Regions from separate parts of the Reyranella humidisoli genome, predicted to be linked through region 2. Evidence: riboswitches for the same ligand, from Rfam matches in the RefSeq annotation. Region 2 holds a riboswitch; each other region holds the start of a gene.
What was found. Region 2 has a riboswitch for thiamine pyrophosphate ahead of KQ910_RS24515 (ABC transporter ATP-binding protein). Riboswitches for the same ligand answer to the same signal wherever they lie in the genome.
Positions count from the first base shown of each region.

Region 1 (7,605 bases), on a different contig from region 2:
CGGCCGGATGTAAAGGCTGCCGTCGCCGTCCGGGATCCAGGCGCGGTCGATCTTCACGAGCTGGTCGACAGCCTCGAGGAACACGTCCTCCGGCAGGATCGGCATGGCGAGGCGCTCGGCCGACTGCTGGAAGCGGCGGGCATTCTCCAGCGGGCGGAACAGCGTCGCGCCGCCGTCGGCGGTGCGGTAGGCCTTCAGCCCCTCGAAGATCTCCTGCGCGTAGTGCAGGACCGCCGCGGCCGGATCCATCGGGATCGGCGCGCGCGGCTCGACCTTGGCGTCATACCAGCCCTTGGTCTCATGATAGCGGATGGTGACCATGTGGTCGGAAAAGACCCGGCCGAAGCCCGGATTCTTGAGCAATTCCGCGCGCTTCTCGGCGGAGACCGGCGACGGATGCGGAACGCTGGTGAATTGAAGCGTGGACATTGTCTTGGACATTTCTCTCTTGAGTATTTCTCTCACTCTATCACAGGCGGCCGCGCCGCAAGCCCCGGAGCATCGCTCATAGCGGAATTCGCACAATCACGCGCAGGCCGCCGAACGGCGAGGCGGCGAGGGTCACGTCGCCGCCATGGCTGCGGGCCACGTCGCGGGCGATGCTGAGGCCGAGGCCCACGCCGCCGGTGTCGGCGTTGCGCGACTCGTCCAGCCGGTAGAAGGGGCGGAACACGTCCTCGTACCTTTCGGGCGGGATGCCGGGGCCGTTGTCGTCGACCGTGACCTCCATCGAGGTGCGGCCGCGCACCGCCTCGACCTTCACGTGGTTGGCATGGCGCAACGCATTGGACACGATGTTGGTCAGGCAGCGCTTCATGGCCACGGGGCGCAGCTCGACCGTCATGTCGCCGTTCCAGCCAAGGTCGAGGCCGGCATTGTCGCGCCGCACGCCCGCCGCCACGTCCTCGAGGATCTCGGACAGGTCGGTCACGACCGGCTCCTCGTCGCCCTCGCCGCGGGCGAAGGCGAGATAGCCCTCGATCATGCGCTGCATGTCGGCCACGTCGTCGGCCAGCTCCTTCGTCTCGGGCGATTCGGGCAGGAGGGCCAGCGACAGTTTCATGCGCGTGAGCGGCGTGCGCAGGTCGTGGCTGACCCCGGCCAGCATCTCGGTGCGCTGCTGGATCGAGCGGCGGAGCCGGATGCGCATCGTGTGGAAAGCGGTCGCGGCATTGCGCACCTCGCGCGTTCCGCCGGAGAAGGCGAAATCGGGCACGTCGCGGCCCTTGCCGAGCGCGTCGGCCGCCACGCCGAGATGCTCGATGGGCACGAGTTCGCGGCGCATGAACCAGATGGCGAGGCCGAACAGGACCAGCGCGAGGCCGAGCTGTGCCACGACATAGGCGAAGCTCGACCCGAAGGTGAGGCGCACATGCGGCACCAGCACCTCCATGACGTCGCCATCGGAAAGCTGGATCTCGATCAGCAGCTGGCCGCCGCCGATATTGTTGTCGAGGAAGAAGGGCCGCTTGAGGTCGGCATTGAGCGCGCCCTGGACCTCGCGGGCCACGATGTCGAAATACTCGGGCTCCTTGAAGGGCCGTACGATGCCCTTGCGGAAGGAGACGAACAGCAGGAGGTCCTGCGCCGAGCGGCGCAGGATCCAGTTGCGATGCTCGTCGTCGGGGAAGTCCGACCGCAGCGAGATCAGCAGGCGCAGGTCGCGCACCAGCAGGATGGCCAGCCGGTTGGTCACGTTGTCGCCGCGCTGGCTGTAGAACCACCAGGCCGACAGCGCCTGCAGCAGCAGCATCGGCACGACGATGATGATCAAAGCGCGCGCGAACAGGGTCTGCGGCGAATGCTTGTCCGACCATTGCGCGATGCGCTCGAACACGTCGCTGATGGCGCTCCACTTCATGCGTCGACCAGCCGGTAGCCCTGGCCGCGCACGGTGCGCAGATAGCGCGGGAACGAGGGATCGGGCTCGATCTTGCGGCGCAGGCGCGTGACCTGCACGTCGATGGCGCGCTCGTTCACGTTGGCGCCGACGGTCTTGCACAACGTATCGCGGCTCAGCACCTCGCCGATGCGGCCGGTGAAGGCGCGCATCAGCGCGATCTCCGCATCGGTCAGTGCCACGCGCTTGCCCTTGTCGGTGAGCTCGCCGAGTTCGAGGTCGAACTGCATCGGGCCGAACGTCACCTGTCGCGGCGTCTCGGCCGCGGCGGCGGCGGCGGCGGTAGCAGGCGGCCGGCCGCGGCGCAGCACGCTCTGGATGCGCAGCAGCAGTTCGCGCGGTTCGAACGGCTTGCCGAGATAGTCGTCGACGCCCTTCTCCAGGCCGGCGATGCGATCCTTGGTCTCGACCATGGCGGTGAGCATCAGAATCGGCACGTCGTCGGTGCGGCGCAGCTCGCCGGCGAATTCCAGGCCGGTCTCGCCGGGCATCATGACGTCGAGCACGATCAGGTCGAAATCGAGGGAGCCCAGCCGCTGCCGCGCCTCCGCCGCGCTGGCCGCGGTCGTGACGCGGAAGTCGTTGCGCGACAGGAAGGACTTGAGGAGTTCGCGCAAGCGCGTGTCGTCGTCGACGACCAGGATGTGCGGCTTGTCGGACGAGGCGTCCATGAGCGCTAGCGGTTGCCGCTGCGCATTCGCTTGTCGACCACCTGCCGCTCCGCGGGGTCGAGCAGTCCGAGCAGGACCTTGCGGAAGCCCTCCACGGCCTCGGCACCGGTCTCGCGATAGGCGCGGGCGAAGCGCTGGCTCTGGCGGTCCGTCAGGTCGCGCTCCAGTTCCTGACCCCTCGGCGTGAGCCACAGGAGACGTTCGCGCCGGTCGCGCGCGCCGCTCTTCTGCTCGACATAGCCCTGTTCCAGCAGGTCCTTCAGGACGCGGCTGATCGACTGCTTGGTCACCTTCAGGATCGACAGCAGGTGCCCGACCGTCTGGCCGGGGTGGCGGCCGATGAAGTAGAGCGCCCGGTGATGAGCGCGGCCCAGCTGGTAGTGCCGCAGCTGCTGGTCGGATTCGAACGTGAAGTCGCGATAGGCGTAGAACATCAGCTCGATGCCCTGACGCAGCTCTTCGTCGCGCAGGAACAGGGGGTTGGCGGGGGCTCTGGATTCCACGCCATCTTTATAGAGCGGGCGCGTTGCGTTGACACCCCGCGCGGGCCGATGTTACGGCGCGACGCTTTTCCCCGGCATTTTTCTTTCTTCGTGCGAGGACGCCATGCTGACGGTCCATCATCTCGGCAAGTCGCAATCCGAGCGGATCGTCTGGCTCTGCGAGGAACTCGGCATCCCTTACGACCTGAAGGTCTACGACCGCGATGCGGTCACGCGGCTGGCGCCGCCCGAATACAAGGCGCTGCATCCGCTGGGCGCGGCGCCGGTGATGCAGGACGGCGACGTGCTGCTGGCCGAGTCCGGCGCCATCGTCGACTGGATCATCGCGAAGCATGGCAAGGGCCGGCTGGTGCTGGCGCCCGACCATCCCGACTTCGCCGACTTCCTCTATTGGTTCCATTTCGCCAACGGCACGCTCCAGCCGGCGACCGGCCGCAACATGATCCTGGGGCGGCTCGATCTTCCGGCCGGCAATCCGATGCTCAAGGCGATGAAGGCCCGCCTCGATCTCGCGCTTGGCCTGCTGGAAGCCCGGCTTGCGAAGGCGGAGTATCTGGCCGGATCTGCGTTCACCACTGCCGACATCATGGCCGTCTTCTCCCTGACGACCATGCGCTACTTCCTGCCGTTCGATCTTTCGCCTTATCCCGCGATCCTCGCCTATCTGCAGCGAATCGCCGCTCGCCCGGCCTACCGGCGCGCGATGGAGAAGGGCGACCCGGGCATGCCGCTCCTCCTGACCTGATTTTTTCCTGCAGGAATCACCATAGGGTCAGTGTGTTTGACAAGGTCAGCACTATTGACCTAAATGGGCGGATAGTTGTGTTTTGACTGACCGCAAAGACCTGATCGGAATCAAACGAAGGGGGATATCGCAATGTCCTTAACCATGGACGACCGCGACGGCTTCATCTGGCTGGACGGCAAGCTGGTCCCGTGGCGCGAGACCCGCATGCATGTGCTGACCCATGCGCTGCATTACGGCTCGGCCGTCTTCGAGGGCGAGCGCATCTATGATGGCCGCGTCTTCCGCCTCGCCGCCCACAGCGCCCGCCTGATCCGCTCGGCCAACCTGCTCGACTACGACCTGCCCTGGTCGCGGGAGGAGATCGACGAGGCGACCCGCGCCGTCGTGAAGGCCAACGACCTCACCGCCGGCTACATCCGTCCGATCGCCTGGCGCGGCTCGGAAGTGCTGGGTGTGTCGGCGATCGGCACGACGGTCCACCTCGCCATCGCCCCGTGGGCGCAGGAAGGCCGCCTGTCGGTGCAGGCGCGCGACGCCGGCATCAACGTCACCATGGCGAAATACCGCCGGCCCTCGCCCGAGACCGCTCCCGGCCACGCCAAGGTGGCCGGCCTCTACGTGATCTGCGGCATCGAGAAGGACCGCGCCCTGAAGGCCGGCTTCGACGATGCGCTGATGCTCGACTGGCAGGGCCGCATCGCCGAGACGACCGGCGCCAACATCTTTCTGGTGATCGACGGCCGGCTGGTCACGCCGACGCCGCACAACTTTCTGGATGGAATCACGCGCCGTGCGGTGATGGGGATGGCCCGGAAGCGTGGCTGGACCGTCGAGGAGCGCGACGTGATGCCGGAGGAGCTGGCCCAGGCGAGCGAGGTGTTCCTCTGCGGCAGCGCCGCCGAGATCGTGCCGGTCGGCTCGATCGACCAGCACCATTTCCAGGCAGGGCCCGTCGCCAAGACGCTGATGGCCGACTTCCAGAAGCTGGTGCGGGAACCCGACAGCGAGGGTTTTGGCGAGGCCACCCATCTCATGAAGCCGGCGTCGTCGCTGGCGGCCTGAGCGCACTGCATGGCTTGACATCGGGGGCGGCAATCCCCTTTTCTCGATGGCGTCCGAGGGGTGCCTGATCTTCCTGTGGGAGACGGGCTGAGACAGCCTTAGCGGCTGAACCCTTTGAACCTGATCCGGGTCATGCCGGCGAAGGAACGGGAGTCAGCGTTGGATCGACCTGTCGTAACAATCATCGGAGCCGGCGTCGCAGGCCTTGCCTGTGCGACGGAGCTTGCCGCGCGTGGCGTGGCCGTCGAGGTGCTGGAGCGTGCCGCCCATCTCGGCGAAGGTGCCTGCTCGTGGATGGCGGGCGGCATGCTGGCGCCCTGGTGCGAACGGGCGACCACCGATGAGATCGTCGCCCGGCTGGGCGAGCCGTCGATCGATTGGTGGCGCCAGCATTTTCCCGGCACCGTCTCGAAGGGCAGCCTCGTGCTGACGCCGCCGCGCGACGCCGCCGACCTCACACGCTTTGCCTCCCGGACCGAGCGCCACGAATGGCTCGACGCCGACGGAATCGCCGCGCTCGAACCCGATCTCGCCGGCCGCTTCCGCCGTGCGCTGTTCTTTGCCGACGAGGCCCATCTCGAACCGCGCCAGGCGCTGGCGGCGCTCGCGGCCGGTCTCGCGGCGCGCGGCGTACCGATCCGGTTCGGCGTCGACGTGAAGCCCTCCGAGGCCCGCTCGGACTTCGTCGTCGATTGCCGCGGTCTGGCCGCGCGTGACGAACTGCCCGACCTGCGCGGCGTGCGCGGCGAGATGATCGTCGTGCGGACCAGCGACGTGTCGCTGGCGCGGCCGGTGCGGATGCTGCATCCGCGCATCCCGCTCTACATCGTGCCGCGCGGCGACGGCATCTTCATGATCGGCGCCACCATGATCGAAAGCGAGGAACGCCGCGCCGTCAGCGTGCGTTCGGCGATCGAGTTGCTGAACGCGGCCTACACGCTGCACCCGGCGTTCGGCGAGGCCGAGATCGTCGAGCTGGGCGCCGACCTGCGGCCGACCTTTCCCGACAACCTGCCGTGCATCAGGCGCAAGGGCCGCGTGCTGCACGCCAACGGTCTTTTCCGGCATGGTTTCCTGCTCGCGCCCTGGCTGGCGCGGCAAGTGGCCGATGCCGTTCTTCTGGAGACGAGAGATGCGGATATTCCTGAACGACGACATGCATGAGGTCTCACCCGGCACGTTGGCCGCGGCTCTGGAAACCTTGGGCTTCGGCGGCCGCAAGATTGCGACGGCGGTGAACGGCCGCTTCGTCGCCGCTGCCGCGCGGCCGCGCACCGAGCTGGCCGACGGCGACAGGATCGAAGTCGTCGCGCCGATGCAGGGAGGTTAAGACCGTGTCGTCCTTCTACGGCGTCGAGCTGAAATCGCGCCTGCTGCTGGGCACGTCGCGCTATCCCTCGCCGGCGGTCCTCGAGCGCGCGGTCAAGGCATCCGGCGCGGAAGTCGTGACGGTCTCGCTGCGTCGCGAGAGCGGCGCGGGCAAGGCCGGCCAGGCCTTCTGGTCGCTGATCCAGTCGATGGGCGTGCGCGTGCTGCCCAACACCGCCGGTTGCCATTCGGTGAAGGAGGCGGTGACGACCGCCCACATGGCGCGCGAGCTGTTCGACACGCCCTGGATCAAGCTCGAGGTGATCGGGGAGGCCGACACTTTGCAGCCCGATGTGTTCGGTCTGGTGGAAGCTGCGCGCATTCTGTCCGAGGACGGGTTCGAGGTGTTTCCCTACACGACCGAGGATCTCGTGGTCGCCGAGCGACTGGTCGAGGCGGGCTGCAGGGTGCTGATGCCGTGGGGCGCTCCCATCGGCTCGGCGCGCGGCCTGAACAACGTCTATGGCCTGCGCTCGATGCGCGCGCATTTCCCCGACATCCCGCTGGTGGTCGATGCCGGGCTCGGCGTGCCATCGCATGCGGCCGCGGCGATGGAGCTGGGCTACGACGCGGTGCTGCTCAACACGGCGGTTGCCGAAGCGGGCGATCCCGTCGAGATGGCGCGCGCCTTCGCGCTGGGCGTCGAAGCCGGCCGTGCCGCCTATCTTGCGCAGCCCATGGAGCCGCGCGACATGGCGGTGCCGTCGACGCCGGTTATCGGCAAAGCGGCCCTTGGAGACTAGAGAGATGCTCGATCCCTTCTATCCCGTCGTGCCCGATTCGAGTTGGGTGCTGAAGCTGGTGCCCGTCGGCACCAAGCTCATCCAGTTGCGCATCAAGGACCAGCAAGAGGCCGAGGTGCGCCGCCAGGTGCGCGAGGCCAAGGCCGTGTGCGTGCAGCATGGCGCCGACCTGATCGTGAACGACTACTGGCAGGTGGCGATCGACGAAGGTTGTTCCTGGGTCCATCTCGGCCAGGAGGATCTGGTCGATGCAGACGTGAAGGCGGTGCGCCGCGCCGGCATCAGGATCGGCGTCAGCACGCACGACCATGCCGAACTCGACAAGGGCCTCGCCATCGATCCCGACTATGTCGCGCTGGGTCCGGTCTGGCCGACCGTGTTGAAGCAGATGCCGTGGGCACCGCAGGGCACCGAGCGTCTGGCCGAATGGAAGAAGCTGATCGGCGACAAGCCACTGGTCGCGATCGGTGGCCTCACGCTGGAGCGCGCGCTGCTCTGCCTGAAGTCGGGCGCCGACATCGTCTCGGTCGTGGGCGACATCGTGAACCATGCCGATCCGGTCGCTCAGGCCAGGGCCTGGATCGCCGCGACGAGAAGACCGTGACCAACC
Region 1 covers NZ_JAHOPB010000001.1:686,629-694,233, reverse strand. Annotated here, with positions in the region: gene KQ910_RS03400 (branched-chain amino acid aminotransferase) at 1-429, opposite strand, end outside; gene KQ910_RS03395 (sensor histidine kinase) at 506-1,861, opposite strand; gene KQ910_RS03390 (response regulator) at 1,858-2,571, opposite strand; gene KQ910_RS03385 (MarR family winged helix-turn-helix transcriptional regulator) at 2,577-3,074, opposite strand; gene KQ910_RS03380 (glutathione S-transferase family protein) at 3,178-3,819, shown strand; gene KQ910_RS03375 (branched-chain amino acid aminotransferase) at 3,952-4,884, shown strand; TPP riboswitch at 4,931-5,048, shown strand; gene thiO (glycine oxidase ThiO) at 5,044-6,048, shown strand; gene thiS (sulfur carrier protein ThiS) at 6,017-6,214, shown strand; gene KQ910_RS03360 (thiazole synthase) at 6,219-6,995, shown strand; gene KQ910_RS03355 (thiamine phosphate synthase) at 7,000-7,599, shown strand; gene KQ910_RS03350 (ThiF family adenylyltransferase) at 7,596-7,605, shown strand, end outside.
Region 1: linked by a shared signal. The riboswitch ahead of thiO (glycine oxidase ThiO) and the one ahead of KQ910_RS24515 (ABC transporter ATP-binding protein) in region 2 are both predicted to bind thiamine pyrophosphate.

Region 2 (7,605 bases):
CCCGGGGCCAGAACACGCGGCGGGCGTCGATGCCCAGCGCGTTGCCCCAGTAGATATGGTTGTCGAGCATCGCCGCCAGCAGGTTGTGCGCCGTCGTGATCGCGTGGAAGTCACCGGTGAAATGCAGGTTGATGTCGGCCATCGGCACGATCTGCGCCTGGCCGCCGCCGGTGGCGCCGCCCTTCTGGCCGAAGCACGGGCCGAGGCTGGGCTCGCGCAATGCGATGGCCGTCTTCTTGCCGATGCGGGCGAGCGCGTCACCGAGGCCGATCGTGGTCGTGGTCTTGCCCTCGCCGGCCTTGGTCGGGTTGATCGCCGTCACGAGGATCAGGTGGCCTTGCTTGTGGTTCCCGAGCGACTTCACATAGTCGCCGTCGAGCTTCGCCTTGTCGCGACCATAGGGTTCAAGTGCATCTTCCGGAATGCCGAGGCGGCTGGCGACTTCCTTCATTGGCTTCTTGATTGCGCGCCGTGCGATCTCGATATCCGACATACCCGCTCCCACCACTCCAATTCAGGGGGGCGACCGTAGCGAGACTGGAGTGGCGAGCCAACAGGAGAGAGCATGAAGAGCTGGCCGAGAATCGACGGTGCCTTGAGCGACTATGTCGATATCAACTGGCTGCGCGAGCCGCCGCTGCGCCGCCGGCTGCGCGAGGAGACGGCGACCCTGCCCCGCGCCGGCATGCAGATATCGGCCCATCAGGGCCAGCAGATCGGCCTGCTCGCCCGAACGATCGGCGCCCGGCGTGCCGTCGAGGTCGGTACCTTCACCGGCTACTCCTCGCTATGCATCGCCGAGGCGCTGCCGTCAGACGGCAAGCTCTGGTGCTGCGATGTCAGCGCCGACTACACGAAGGTCGCGCGTCGTTACTGGAAGGAAGCCGGCGTCGAGAGCCGCATCGAACTCACGATCGGACCGGCGCTCGCCACGCTCGACTGGCTGCTGGCCCAGGGGCTGACCGGCCAGCTCGACCTCGCCTTCATCGACGCCAACAAGGACGAGTACGACGCCTACTACGAGCGCTGCCTGAAACTGGTGCGAAAAGGCGGCCTGGTGCTGATCGACAATGTCCTGTGGGGCGGTTCGGTCGCCGATCCCACCGACGTCGATCGAGATACGCAGGCGCTCCGCGCCCTCAATGCCAAGCTCAAGACCGACCAGAGAGTCGACATCGCCCTGCTGGCCGTCGGCGACGGCATGAGCTGCGCGTTTAAGCGCTGAACCAGGCGCTAGGCGTTGCCAAAGATCGGGTGGAGGACCTTGTCGCCCGGCTTGATGCCCAGGAGCTTGGCGCTGCCACCGTTGATTTCGAGGACGGCGCGCACGGGGAACTGGCTGGGAATCGTCTCAGTCGAATGCGGCACGGCATTGGCATGGATCGACTTGATCGTGCCATCGGCGGCAATGAAGATCATGTCGAGCGGGATCAGCGTGTTCTTCATCCAGAAGCTGACCGGCGCTTCCTTGTAGAAATCGAACAGCATGCCCTCGTAGGGCCCGAGCTTCTCGCGGAACATCAGGCCGCGCGCCCGCTGCGTATCGTCCAGCGCCAGATCGACGTCGAACTTGATGTCCCGGCCGCCGGACACCACCACGAGCGACGAGCGCTTGAAGTGGACATCGCTACCGCCCTGTTGCGCCTGCGCAAGCCCGCCGGCCAGCACGAACGGCGCCGCGAGGAAAAGACGCCGACCGAGCGGCGACTTGGAAACTGCTTGAACCATACCCATGGCATAGAGCGTGGACGGCGATTTCGTCAAACCGATGACGCTTGCGTGAAGGGAGACGCCTGACCATAGTGGCGTCCGCTCATCGGGGGGAGCCGCGCCGCGCGGCTGAGAGGTCCGGAAGGACGACCCCGAACCTGATCCGGTTAATGCCGGCGTAGGGACTGGTGGCTCGTCAATGTCTTCTCCTGCCCTCTCCGTGCGTTCGGCGCACATCGTTCTCGACGGCCATGTCGTGGCGGAGAACCTGTCGCTCGACTTCGCGGCCGGCTGCACGACCTGCCTGCTGGGCCGCAGCGGCGTCGGCAAGACCTCCCTGCTTCGTCATCTTGCCGGGCTGCTGCCGGGCACCGCGCCGGCCGGGCCGGTGGCCTACATGGCCCAGCGCGACCTGTTGCTGCCATGGCTGTCGGTGCTCGACAACGTGCTGCTTGGCCATCGACTGCGCCGCGACGAGACCGCGCGCCGCTCCGCCGAACCGCGCGCCCGATCGTTGCTCGCGGAGGTCGGCCTGGGTGACCGTCTCGATGCCCTTCCGCAGACCCTCTCCGGCGGCATGCGCCAACGCGCGGCCCTTGCCCGCACGCTTTGCGAAGACCGGCGGATCGTCCTGATGGACGAACCGTTCGGCCATCTCGACGCCGTCACGCGCTTCGACCTGCAGGACCTCGCCGCCAGGCTCCTCGAGGGCCGCACGGTCGTGATGGTAACGCACGATCCGCTGGAAGCGCTGCGCATGGGTCACGAGATCCGCGTGCTGTCCGGCAATCCCCTCGCCTCCGGTCCGCTCATCGCACCGGTGGGCGCGGTGCCGCGCGATCCCGCCGATCCGGAACTGCTCGCCCTCCAGGCACGGCTGATCCAGGAATTGAGGCGCGGCTCGTGAGACCACTGATCACCGCCCTCGGATTGCTGGTCGCGTGGGAACTGCTGGTCTGGCTGACCGGGGTGCCGCCGTACATCCTGCCACCGCCCTCGCGTGTCGCCGTCGTGCTGATCGACCGCCGCGAACTGCTGATCGAGCAGGCCGCATGGACGGCGGCCGAGATGATCCTCGGTCTGGCGCTCGGCCTGTTCCTGGGCGCCGCCCTTGCAGTGCTGTTCGCCGCGTCGGCTGGCTGGCGACGGTGGGCGCTGCCGCTGGTGATCGTCTCGCAGGCCGTGCCCGTGATCGCGGTCGCGCCGCTGCTCGTCCTCTGGCTGGGCTACGGCATGGCCTCCAAGGTCGCGATGGCCGCCCTCGTGATCTTCTTTCCCGTGGTCAGCAGCCTATATGACGGATTGCGCCGGACCGATCCGGGCTGGCTCGAACTGGCGCGAACGATGGACGCCTCGCCGCGCGCCATCCTCCTGCAGATCCGGCTGCCGGCCGCCCTGCCCGCCTTCGCCTCGGGCGCGCGAATCGCCGCCGCCGTGGCGCCGATCGGCGCGGTGATCGGCGAATGGGTCGGCGCCAGCGCCGGCCTCGGTTTCCTCATGACGCAGTCGCTCGCGCGCGGCCAGACGCCGCTCGCCTTCGCTGCCCTCTTCATCCTCTGCCTGCTCGGACTCGCTCTGTACGTTGCGACGGACCGGCTGGCGCGACGGCTCGTGCCCTGGCAACCCTTTCAAGGAGACTGACCATGCCCTTCGTGACCCGACTGATCGCCGTACTCGCTTTGTGTTGCCTGGCCCTTCCGGCCAGCGCGCAGGACAAGGTACGGATCCTGCTCGACTGGTTCGTCAATCCAGACCATGCCGCTCTGGTTATCGCCAAGCAGCGCGGCCTGTTCGGGAAGCAGGGCCTCGACGTCGAGCTGATCGCGCCGGCCGATCCCAACGCGCCGCCCAAGCTGGTCGCCGCCGGCCAGGCCGACTATGCCCTCTCCTATCAGCCGACACTGCAGATGCTGGCAGCCGAAGGGTTGCCGCTGGTGCGCGTCGGCGTGCTGGTGGCCCAGCCGCTCAACTCGCTGGTCGCGCTAGAGGACTCACCCGTGAAGACCATCGCCGACTTCAAGGGCCGCAAGATCGGCTTCTCGGTCTCGGGGTTCGAGGAGGCCGTGCTGGGGGCGATGCTGGAAAGCGCGGGCCTCACGCTCAAGGACGTGACCCTGGTAAACGTCAACTTCGCGCTCACCACCGCGCTGATGAGCCGACAGGTCGATGGCGTCATCGGCGCCTTCCGTAATTTCGAGCTGAACGACCTCGAACTGAACAAGGCAAAGGGCCGGATGTGGCTGGTCGAGAAGCACGGCGTGCCGGCCTATGACGAGCTGGTGATCCTGGCCAAGCGCGAGACCGTCGACGCCGCCCGCACGAAGAAGCTTCTCGCGGCGCTCGCCGAAGCCACCACCTGGCTGACGGCCAATCCCACAGAAGCCTGGGCCAGCTTCTCGAAGTACGGCAAGGATCTCGACAACGATCTCAACCGGATGGCGTGGAAGGATACGGTACCGCTGCTGGCTCCGGATCCCGCCGCGCTCGATCGCGCGCGCTACGCCACCTTTGCCGAGTTTCTCGTGAAGCGCGGTCTGATCAGGCAGGCGCCTCCGCTCGACAGCTACCTGCGCGAAATCAAGTAGGAACCTTCAGTTAGGCGCCGCGGATCTCGACGACCTGAAGGCCTTTCTGGCCTTCGGCGATGCGGATCATCACCTTCTGGCCCGGCGCCAGCGATTCCATTCCATGCCGCCGCAGAACGGCGGCATGCACGAAGATGTCGCCGTCGGCCGCCTCGCGCGTGACGAAGCCATAGCCGCGCTCGTTATTGTACCATTTCACCAAAGCGGTGATGTAGTCGCCCATTGCGATGCCGTCTGGAATGGGCGGCGGCTTTGCAGTCGTGGCAACGGCGGTCGACGAATCGACCTCTATGACCCTCATGACCTGCCAACCCTTCGGGCCGCGGACACCGGCGCACACTACGGTTGCACCGGGCTTGAGATCCTCATGCCCGGATTGGCGTAGCGTCGTTACATGCAGGAACGCGTCGCTGTTATCACTGTCGAGGGCCAAGAACCCAAAACCCTTGACGGCGTTGAACCACTTGACCTTACCACGCAGCTCAACCGTACCGACGTCCCCGCTCGTCTCTCCCAGATGGGTCGTCATTCAACGATCCCGTGTTGTTATGCGGAAATCGTAAACGTGCTTTGCGAAGGAAGCAACAGTCCTTGTATGGGATTGCCGCCTCACGCTAGACGATTCACCAGAAGTGTTTCGGGAGGAGCCGTAGATGTTCAAGACCGACCTGTTCAAGGGCAAGCGATTTCTCATCACCGGCGGCGGTACGGGCCTCGGTCGCATGATGCTGGAGAAGTTCGTCGAGCTGGGTGCAGACTGTGTGATATGCGGCCGCCGCGGCAGTGTCCTCGAAGAGACGGCCAAGCAAGTGATGGAGAAGAACCCCGGGCGCCGGGTGGATTTCCATTCGGTCGACATCCGCGTGGCCACCGCAGTGGAGGAGATGATCGATCAGATCTGGGCCACCGGGCCGCTCGACGGTCTGGTGAACAATGCCGCCGGCAACTTCATCTCCCAGACCAAGGACCTCAGCCCCCGCGCTTTCGACGCCATCGCCAACATCGTCTTGCACGGCACGTTCTACATGACGAATGCCTGCGGCAAGCGCTGGATCGCCGAGCAGCGCAAGGCGAGTGTCCTCAGCATCCTCACGACCTGGGTATGGACCGGCAGCCCCTTCGTCGTGCCGTCCGCCATGTCGAAGGCCGGCGTCGCCGTCATGACCCAGAGCCTGGCCGTCGAATGGGCACGCCATGGCATCCGTCTGAACGCGATCGCGCCGGGCCCCTTCCCGACCGAAGGTGCCTGGGCACGGCTCAATCCGCTGCAGGAAGGTAACGACTCGCGCTACAACACGCGCAACCCGATGGGTCGCGTCGGCCGGCCCAGCGAGCTCGCCAACATGGCGGCCTTCCTGATGAGCGAGGAGGTCGAGTACATCAACGGCGAGGTCATCGCGATCGACGGCGCCATGGGCATCATGGGCAACGGCACGTTCTCCAACATGATGTCCTACAGCGAGCAGGACTGGGTTCGCATTCGCGAACAGATCCAGTCGACCAACGCCGCCGACAAGGTCAAGCGCAGCTAGCCAGGGTTGATTCGCGGCCCCTGCCGACCTGTGGCATTCGCGCCACAGGTCGGCACGATTGAGAAACGCCACCCCGCCGAAGTGCTAGGGTGGCAGCGTTCCTGGGGCTCCGGCCTCAATTGAGCCAAAGTGTCATGGTGTTTGTAGGCTCCTGAAAAAGAGCAATTTCCGGGTCCCCGAGAGATCCAATCGTGCAGTCCAGTAACAAGCCGGCCAACCGCTTCGTCCCGCATTTGCCCCGTCGGCAGATGCTGTTCATGGGCAGTGCCGTGGCCGGCATGTCGATGGTCCCGGCGGTCTTTGCCCAGAGCATCGACGCCCGCCACTGGCAGGGCACCACGGCCGTCACGAGGCAGCCCGAGCACGTCGTCGCCACCACCATCGCCGAATGGCGCAGCCTGTGGAGCCGTGTCGGCTCCCCCGCCCCCGACATGTTCGAGGCCGGCCGCATGAACGCCGTCGGCATTTTTCTCGGACGGCGCGGCAGCGAAGGCTACGCGGTGAACATCCTCTCCACGGCTCGCCGGCGCGACCGGATCGTGGTCGTCTTCGAGGAGCGTATGCCTGCCGAGATGATGATGGCCCAGCGCGCCGCCCCCCGCCCGGTGGCTGTGGGGCCGCTGACGAACGGACCCGCAGCCTCGAGCGCCCCCTCGGCGTTGCCGCCCGGTGTCTCGGGTTTCGCCGCACCCGGCGGATCGGCTGCGCTGTCCGCGCCACCGCCCCCGACGGCCCGTCCGGTAGGTCAGCCGACCTCTCCCTGGGCGATCATCCTGATAAGCCGGGCCGATCTCCCGGTTTCGGTCGAGCAGCGCCTCTTCCGCTGAAGCCGCCCTGTGCCGGCACTCAGTGCGAGTGCCGCGGGACGCCCTTCGTCTTCGCGATCTTCTGATAATTCACCGCAAAGTCGAGGCAGGCGCCGCTGGCGAGCTGGCCGACGAACTTGCGCTGCAGCTCCTGCCATGGAGTCTGGCTGGGCACGACGTTGGGCTTCCACGCCTTCTTGCGCTTCGCCAGTTCCTTGGCCGTGATCATGATGTTCGCCGTACGCCTGCCGATATCGACCCGGACCCTGTCACCCGTCTCCAGCAATGCGAGCCAGCCCCCCACGGCCGCTTCCGGCGAGGCGTTCAGGATCGACGGGCTGGCCGAGGTGCCACTCTGGCGGCCGTCGCCAATACACGGCAGCAGCAGGATGCCGCCCTTCACCAGCCGGTCCGGCGGCAGCATGTTCACGACCTCTGCGGCGCCGGGATAGCCGACGGGGCCGGCATTGCGGATGACCAGAATGCTGTTCTCGTCGATCGGCAGCTTCGGGTCGTTGATGCGGTGGTGGTAGTCCTCCGGCCCCTCGAACACGATCGCGGTACCCTCGAAGGCGTCCCGGTCTCCCTTGCGCTCGAGATACTTCTCGCGGAATTCAGCCGAGATCACTGAGGTCTTCATGATCGCGGAATCGAACAGGTTGCCGCCCAGAACCGCGAAGCCTGCCTGGTCGAGCATTGGCTTGTCGTAGGTCTTGATCACCTCGCCATCGGCCTTGATCGCATGGCGCAGGTTCTGCGCCATGGTCTTGCCCGAGACGGTCAACGCATCGCCATGGATCTTCTTGCGATCCAGGAGCTCCTTCATCACGGTCGGCACGCCGCCGGCACGATGGAAAGCCTCGCCGAGATACTTGCCGGCGGGCATGCAGTTCACCAGCAGCGGGATATCGTAGCCGACCCTGTCCCAGTCCTTGTTCTCGAGCTTCACGCCGATATGGCGCGCGATGGCGT
Region 2 covers NZ_JAHOPB010000003.1:208,255-215,859, reverse strand. Annotated here, with positions in the region: gene KQ910_RS24530 (formate--tetrahydrofolate ligase) at 1-493, opposite strand, end outside; gene KQ910_RS24525 (O-methyltransferase) at 566-1,225, shown strand; gene KQ910_RS24520 (DUF192 domain-containing protein) at 1,234-1,728, opposite strand; TPP riboswitch at 1,810-1,913, shown strand; gene KQ910_RS24515 (ABC transporter ATP-binding protein) at 1,910-2,617, shown strand; gene KQ910_RS24510 (ABC transporter permease) at 2,614-3,351, shown strand; gene KQ910_RS24505 (ABC transporter substrate-binding protein) at 3,354-4,295, shown strand; gene KQ910_RS24500 (cold-shock protein) at 4,306-4,824, opposite strand; gene KQ910_RS24495 (SDR family oxidoreductase) at 4,949-5,827, shown strand; gene KQ910_RS24490 (hypothetical protein) at 6,019-6,654, shown strand; gene KQ910_RS24485 (IlvD/Edd family dehydratase) at 6,674-7,605, opposite strand, start outside.

Region 3 (7,605 bases), on a different contig from region 2:
AGGTCGAACTGCAGCGTGATCGACGAGGCGCCGGCCGAACTGGTCGACGTCATCTGATTGAGACCCGGCATCTGGCCGAACTGCCGCTCCAGCGGCGCCGTGATGGACGTCGTCATCACCTCCGGGCTGGCGCCCGGATAGAGGGTCAGCACGCGGATGGTCGGATAGTCGACCTGCGGCAGCGCCGACAGGGGCAGAAAGCGATACGCGATGATGCCGACCAGCATGATCGCGACCATGAAGAGCGAGGTGGCGACCGGCCGCTCGATGAAGATCCGCGACGGATTCATGTCGCAGCCGCGTTACTGGTTGGTCTGGGTCGCCGGCTGGCCGGGATTGGGCCCGCCCGTGCCGCCGCCGGCGCCATTGGCCTGCTGCCGACGACGCTGCCCCTCGGCGGGCGCGCCCTGAGGCTGGCCGTCCGGGCCTGCCTTGGGTGACGGGGCGTTGGCGACCGGCGGGCCCGCCGACGCGCGCGGCGTGGCCGTGGGGCGGCGGATCTTGGCGCCATCGCGGAGGCGGTCGACACCGTCGATCACCACCTGGTCGCCGACCTGCAGGCCCTTGAGGATCGCCACCCTCTCGCCGTCGGTTTCACCGAGCTGAACGACGCGGATCTCCACCGAATCGTCGGGCCGGGCGAGATAGACGAATGTGCCGGGCTGGCCGCGCTGGATGGCGGCAACCGGCACGACGACCGCGTCCTTCACCGTGTCGGCCAGCAGGCGGACGTTCACGAACTGGTTGGGGAACAGGGATTCATCGGCATTGTCGAAGATCGCCCGCAGCTTCACCGTGCCGGTCGTGAGGTCGATCACGTTGTCGGTCGTGTCGAGCCGGCCGACGCCGAGTTCGACCTTCTGCGACCGGTCGAGCGCGCGCACATCCATGGTCTCGCCAGTCTTCAGGCGCCTGCGCACCAGCGGCAGGGAGTCTTCCGGGATCGTGAAAAGGACCGAGATCGGCTGCACCTGGATGATCACGCAGATGCTGCTGGAGTCTCCCATGGTGACGTAGTTGCCCTTGTCGACCATGCGCAGGCCGATCTTGCCGGTCAGCGGCGCCACGATCCGCGTATAGGCGACATTGAGCTTGGCCGCATCGACCAGCGCCTGGTCGACCACCAGCGCCGCCTCGTACTGGCGGACCAGCGACACCTGCGTGTCGTACTGCTGTCGGGCGATCGAATCCTGCTGCACCAGCTTGCGATAGCGCTCAAGGTCGGCCTGGGCGTTCTTGAGCAGGGCTTCGTCGCGCTGCTGCTGGCCCAACACCTGCTGCAGGGCGACGTCGTAGGGGCGCGAATCGACCAGGGCCAGCAGGTCGCCCTGCTTCACCATCTGGCCTTCCTTGAAAAAGACGTCGACCAGCTGGCCGGTGATCTGGGTCTTCACATTCACGGTCTGGAGCGGCGTGACCGTGCCCAGCGCCCGCAGGACGATGGGAATGTCCCCTTTGGCAGCCGTGGCAAGCCCGACCGGCACGGCGGCGCCGGCGGCGAAGCGACCGGCGGAACGCGGCGGCGGCGCAGTGCTCGACTGCGTGATGTACCAGCCCGCGCCAGCGACGATCGCCAGCCCGAGACCGATCCCAAGAAGGGTTCGCAGCCGCTTCATTTTCTCGATTCACCCCAGAAATACAGCTCGTAACACATACGCACTGAAGCCGCGGAGTCTCCCCCACCGAAATGGCGGGCGCAAGGCAGGCGCTCGCCGAACCGGGGTCTCAACGTCCGAGGGGCACAAAAGACCCCTCGGACGCCCGAGAAATTGCTTCAGTCGGCGGCTTTACCCTCCACATAGAGGCTGCCCCCGCCCGCCCGGAATTTGGCGCTCATCTCGTCCATCCCCTTCTTGGCATAGTCCCGGATGTCCTGGGTGATGCGCATGGAGCAGAACTTCGGACCGCACATCGAGCAGAAGTGCGCGGTCTTGTGCGCCTCCTTGGGCATGGTCTCGTCGTGGAACTTCTCGGCCGTGGCCGGGTCGAGCGACAGGTTGAACTGGTCGCGCCAGCGGAAGTCGAAGCGCGCCCGCGACAGCGCATCGTCGCGCAGCCGGGCGGCCGGATGGCCCTTCGCCAGATCGGCGGCATGGGCCGCGATCTTGTAGGTAATGACGCCCACCTTTACATCGTCCCGATCCGGCAGGCCGAGATGTTCCTTGGGCGTAACGTAACAAAGCATCGCCGTGCCGAACCAGCCGATCATGGCGGCGCCGATGCCCGAGGTGATGTGGTCGTAGCCCGGCGCGATGTCGGTCACGAGCGGTCCCAGCGTGTAGAACGGCGCCTCGCCGCATTCGCGCAGCTGCTTGTCCATGTTGGCCTTGATCTTGTGCATCGGCACATGGCCGGGCCCCTCGATCATGACCTGGCAGCCTCTGTCCCAGGCAACCCTGGTGAGCTCGCCCAGCGTCTCCAGCTCGGCGAACTGCGCCGCGTCGTTGGCGTCGGCATTGCAGCCCGGCCGCAACCCATCCCCCAGCGAGAAGGAGACGTCGTACTTGCGCATGATGTCGCAGATGTCGCCGAAATGCTCGTAGAGGAAGCTCTCTCGATGCTCGGTGAGGCACCACTGCGCCATCATCGAGCCGCCGCGGCTCACGATACCGGTGACCCTGCTGGCCGTGAGGGGCACATGCGCCAGGCGCACGCCGGCATGGATGGTGAAGTAGTCGACGCCCTGCTCGGCCTGCTCGATCAGCGTGTCGCGGAACACTTCCCACGATAGCCTGGTCGGATCGCCGCCGACCTTCTCAAGCGCCTGGTAGATCGGCACCGTGCCGATCGGCACCGGCGCGTTGCGCACGATCCATTCGCGCGTGTCGTGGATGTTGCGGCCGGTCGACAGATCCATGACGGTGTCGGCGCCCCAGCGGATCGACCACACCATCTTCTCGACCTCTTCTTCCATAGAGGAAGAAACCGCGGAGTTGCCGATGTTGGCGTTGATCTTCACCAGGAAGTTCCGGCCGATGATCATCGGCTCCAGTTCGGTGTGATTGATGTTCGCGGGAATGATGGCGCGGCCCGCGGCGATCTCCTGGCGCACGAACTCAGGCGTGATGAACGCCGGAAGGGCGGCGCCGAAGCTCTCGCCGTCGGCCAGCCGCGCCGCGGCCTCGTCGAGCACCGTCTTGCGGCCGAGATTCTCGCGGGCCGCGACGTAGATCATCTCCCTGGTGATCACGCCGGCGCGCGCCCATTCGAACTGGGTGATCAGCTGGCCGTCGAGCCCGCGCAGCGGGCGCGACGTGTTGGGAAACGGCCGCAGCACCGATTCCTTCAGGTTTCCGTTGTCGATCGGCTGGATCGCACGGCCGGCATATTCCTCGACGCCGCCGCGTTCGAGCACCCAGGCGCGACGCGTCGGGGCAAGGCCCTTGCGCACGTCGATCGCGACCTCGCTGTCGGTGTAGGGCCCGGTCGTGTCGTAGACGCGTACCGGTGGCTCCAGCGGCGACGACAGTTCGATCTCGCGCAGGGGAACGCGCAGGTCGGGCGCGGCTTCAGGCGTCGCATAGACCTTGCGTGAGGCAGGCAGAGGCCCCGTCGTGACGGTCGGGGCAGTGGTGGTGACGATGGTGTCCATGATGGATCTCCCGTGGCTGGTTGGCGGACGGAGATCCGGTGTTGTGTCGTGCAAAGGATGTATCCAGTCCCTTCGCCGGCATGACCCGGATCAGGTTCAAAGGGTCACCGCGCCGACGCCATTTCTGGCGACCATCGGTATCTCAGCCCCTTGTCGGGACCCCCCTTGGACACACGAACACTAGGGCGCGCGGCCCTGAAGAGAAAGTGAAGATGGTGGCCGGGTCAGCAAATCGGTCATGTTGGGATGATATCGCTCCCGACAATGCTCATCCGTTCGTTGGCCTTTGCGATTCTGTTGTCGGCCTGGGCTGCCCTGCCCGCGAAGGCGCAGGCTCTGGGGGAAGCGCTCGCCCGCTTCCTGTACGACGACGCCGTCGCCACGCTGCATCTTCGCAGCTTCTACTTCGACAAGACCAATCCGCAGTGGCCCAACAATGTCGCGTGGGCGGGTGGCGGATGGGTCGGCTACGAATCGGGCTGGCTGTACGACACGCTGCAGGCCGGCGCGGTCGCCTACACCACGCAGCCTTTGTGGGCGCCAGCGGATACCAGCGGCTCGCAGATCCTGAAGACCGGGCAGTATGGCTTCTTCGTCCTCGGCCAGGCCTATGCCTCGGTGCGTGCGCAGGGCCAGACCTTCACCGTCTTCCGCCAGTTCATCGACGAGCTGGAGGTCAATCCCAACGACGATCGCATGGTCCCGATCACCTTCGAGGCCTATGCGCTGCGCGGCAGGATCGCGGCGATCGACTACTTCGCGGGCTATGTCGCGGCGATCAAGCCGAAGGACTATTGGACCTTCATCAACATGGGCGAGCGGGCCGGCGCGCCCAACCACGATGCCGGCATGGGCCTGGTGAGTCTGAAGTACGGCTCTCTGGACGATCTCCGCCTGCGCGGCTCTGTCTACTACGTGCCGGACATTCTTACGTCGAGCTATGGCGACGTCGGCAAAACGTTCGGCATCAACGCCCGTCTGAAAGCGCGCCTCGAAAGCAACGCGATGGTCCAGGGCAGCAACGGCCTGAACCTGCTGACCGGCCAGCCCTTCAGCACCTGGTCGGCGGGCCTCCGTGCGACGCTCCTGCTCGACGGCTTCACCCTCTGGGGAGCCTACACCCAGGTCGGAAGCGCCGCCGCCTATCGCACGCCCTACGGGCAATGGATCGGCTACACCAAGCAGATCACGCTGGACTTCGATCGCGCCAACGAACGCGCCTGGCAAGTCGGGCTCACCTACGACTTTGCCGGCATCGGACTTCCGGGCCTTGCGTTCCTGTTCTCGGCGACGTTCGGCAACGGCGCGATCAACAGCACGACGGGTGCGCCGCTGTCGAACAACACCGAGTACGATTTCGACCTGATGTACCGGGTGGCATCCAAAGAGGCCCCCGACTGGCTGCAGCCGCTGCAACTGCGCGGCCGCATGGGCCTCGTCGATCAGACCCTGAACGGCGTCACGACGACGATCAACGACTACCGGCTGATCCTGAACTACGAAGTGAAGTTCGGCGGTAACCGCCGCTGATGGACCGAGAGCACGTCATCGTGGTGGCGAAGCTGTCAGCCTTGCGCGCGGGCGGGGAACCGCGAAAACTCCGCCGGCTACCAAACATCCGGGGAATCCCAGAAAAATGCAGTTCGACGACGTCATCCGTGGCCGCCGCAGCATCCGCGGCTACAAACCCGATCCCGTCCCCAAGGCGCTGATCGAGGAGATCATCGGCCTGGCGATGCGCGCGCCGTCGTCGATGAACACCCAGCCGTGGAATTTCTACATTGTCACCGGCGAGCCGCTGAACCGGATCCGCGCAGGCAACACGGAGCGCATGGTGGCCGGCATCCCTCAGTCGCGCGAATTCCGTACCGGCAAGAGCTTTGAAGGTGCGCACCGCGACCGACAGGTCGGCGTCGCCAAGCAACTGTTCTCCGCCATGGGGATCGCGCGGGACGACAAGAACGGGCGCCAGGACTGGGTCCTGCGCGGCTTCCGTCAGTTTGACGCCCCGGTCTGCGTGATCGTGACCTACGATCGCGTGCTGGACGGCAGCGACGACACGCCGTTCGATTGTGGCGCCGTGGCGACGGCGCTGGTGAACGCGGCCTGGTCGCGCGGCCTGGGCGCCGTGATCAACAGCCAGGGCATCATGCAGTCGCCGGTGGTGCGCGAGCACGCGGGGATTGCCGACGATCAGGTCATCATGAAAAGCATCGCCCTGGGCTGGCCGGATGACAGCTTCCCGGCGAATGCGGTCGTGTCGGAACGAAAGTCCGTCGCCGAAGCCACCGTCTTCGTCGGTTTCGACGATTAGAGCCGCCAGTCGAGATGCGCCCTCAGACGACCTCTGCCGCGCGCATCTCGGCGATTTCAGCATCGGAATAGCCGGCTTCCTTCAGCACCTCGTCGGTGTGCTGGCCGAGCGTCGCCGGCGGGCGGTCGATCGAGCCGCCGCCGTGTTCGAGGCGGAAGCCAGAGCCCACGACCTTGATCGGCCCGTGCTCGGTCTCGACGGTCTGCAGCACCGTGCGATGCTTGAACAGGTCGAGCTGCGCGGTCTCCGGGATGCTGTGAACGCGGCCGGCCGGTACGTCGGCCTTGGCGAAGCGCTCGATCCAGGTGCCGGACTCCTCGGTCTTCATCGCGCCTTCGACGATCTCGTGCAGGGCGGTGTTGTTGGCGATGCGCGTGGCCCAGTCGACGAAGCGCGGATCGTCCAGCACCTCCTCGCGGCCCAGCACCTTCATCAGGCGTTTGAACTGCGGATCGGTCATGACGGCCAGCACGATCCAGCCGTCCTTCGTCTTGAACAGATTGCCCGTGGGCTTGCGCGTCACCGACAGGTTGGCGGCCTGGCCGTGGACGCGGCCGGTCATCAAGTGCTCGGTGAACTGCTGGGCGAGATAGCCCATCACCGAGTCGATCATGGCGACATCGACGAGCTGGCCCTTGCCGGTGTGCGTGCGCTGGTACAGCGCCGAGGCCATGCCCAGAGCGGCCGTGGCACCCGACATCACATCGGCGCCGGCAAAGCCCACGCGCGTCGGGCCGTTGTTCTCGAAGCCGGTGATCGACATCAGGCCCGACATCGCCTGGATCATGCCGTCGAAGGCCGCGGTCTTGGACTCAGGGCCGACCTGGCCGAAGCCCGACACGGCGCAGTAGATCAGCCTGGGATTGATCTTGTTCAGCGTCTCGTAGCCGATGCCAAGCTTGTCCATCACGCCCGGCCGGAAATTCTCGACGACGATGTCGGCCGTCTCGACGAGGCGCTTGACGATCTCGATCGCCTTGGGCTGCTTGAGATCGAGCGTGATCGACCGCTTGTTGCCGTTCACCGCGACCCAGGGGGCCGCCAGGCCGCGCTTTTCCCAATCGTTGGCGCGGGTGCCGAAACGCATGTCGTCGCCTTCGCGCGATTCGATCTTCACCACATCCGCGCCGAGCAGGGCGAGCTGATAGGAGCTGTAGGGCCCCGCCAGCACGCGCGTGAAATCGACGACCTTTACGCCCGTAAACGGCTTGCTCATGTCACTCCTACGCCACGCCCGCCTGCTTGCGCTGGCTGAGCGCCACCTGTTTCACCTTGTCGAATTCGGCACGCCGCTTGGCGACCTCGGCAGGGTCCATGCGCTCGAGATTGTTGTAGTCGTTCTTCCAGTCCCCATCCTCGGTCCAGCGCAACGGCGACTGGACCGTCGTGCGCGGACCGATGGCGCTTTCCAGAACCTTCAACGCGAGATCCAGCGTGAAGCGCTGGGTGTCGGGCTCATGCGGCTTGCCGCAGGAATTGCCGAGCGGGAAATCGCTGAACAGGAAGCGCGGCACGCCCGCCCATTCGACAATGTCCTTCGCCGCCCCCATCACCACGGTGGGGATCCCGTTCCGTTCGAGATATCGTGCGACCAGACTCACGGTCTGGTGACAGACGGGTCATGTAGGGACGAGCAGCGCCGCGTCGACCTGGTCCTGGCGGCAGCGCGCGAGGATTTCCGGCGCATCCGTTTCCAGCG
Region 3 covers NZ_JAHOPB010000001.1:953,467-961,071, forward strand. Annotated here, with positions in the region: gene KQ910_RS04670 (MdtB/MuxB family multidrug efflux RND transporter permease subunit) at 1-290, opposite strand, end outside; gene KQ910_RS04675 (efflux RND transporter periplasmic adaptor subunit) at 303-1,616, opposite strand; gene thiC (phosphomethylpyrimidine synthase ThiC) at 1,775-3,592, opposite strand; TPP riboswitch at 3,642-3,768, opposite strand; gene KQ910_RS04685 (OprD family outer membrane porin) at 3,857-5,122, shown strand; gene KQ910_RS04690 (nitroreductase) at 5,229-5,906, shown strand; gene KQ910_RS04695 (CaiB/BaiF CoA transferase family protein) at 5,929-7,122, opposite strand; gene KQ910_RS04700 (glycine/sarcosine/betaine reductase selenoprotein B family protein) at 7,130-7,605, opposite strand, start outside.
Region 3: linked by a shared signal. The riboswitch ahead of thiC (phosphomethylpyrimidine synthase ThiC) and the one ahead of KQ910_RS24515 (ABC transporter ATP-binding protein) in region 2 are both predicted to bind thiamine pyrophosphate.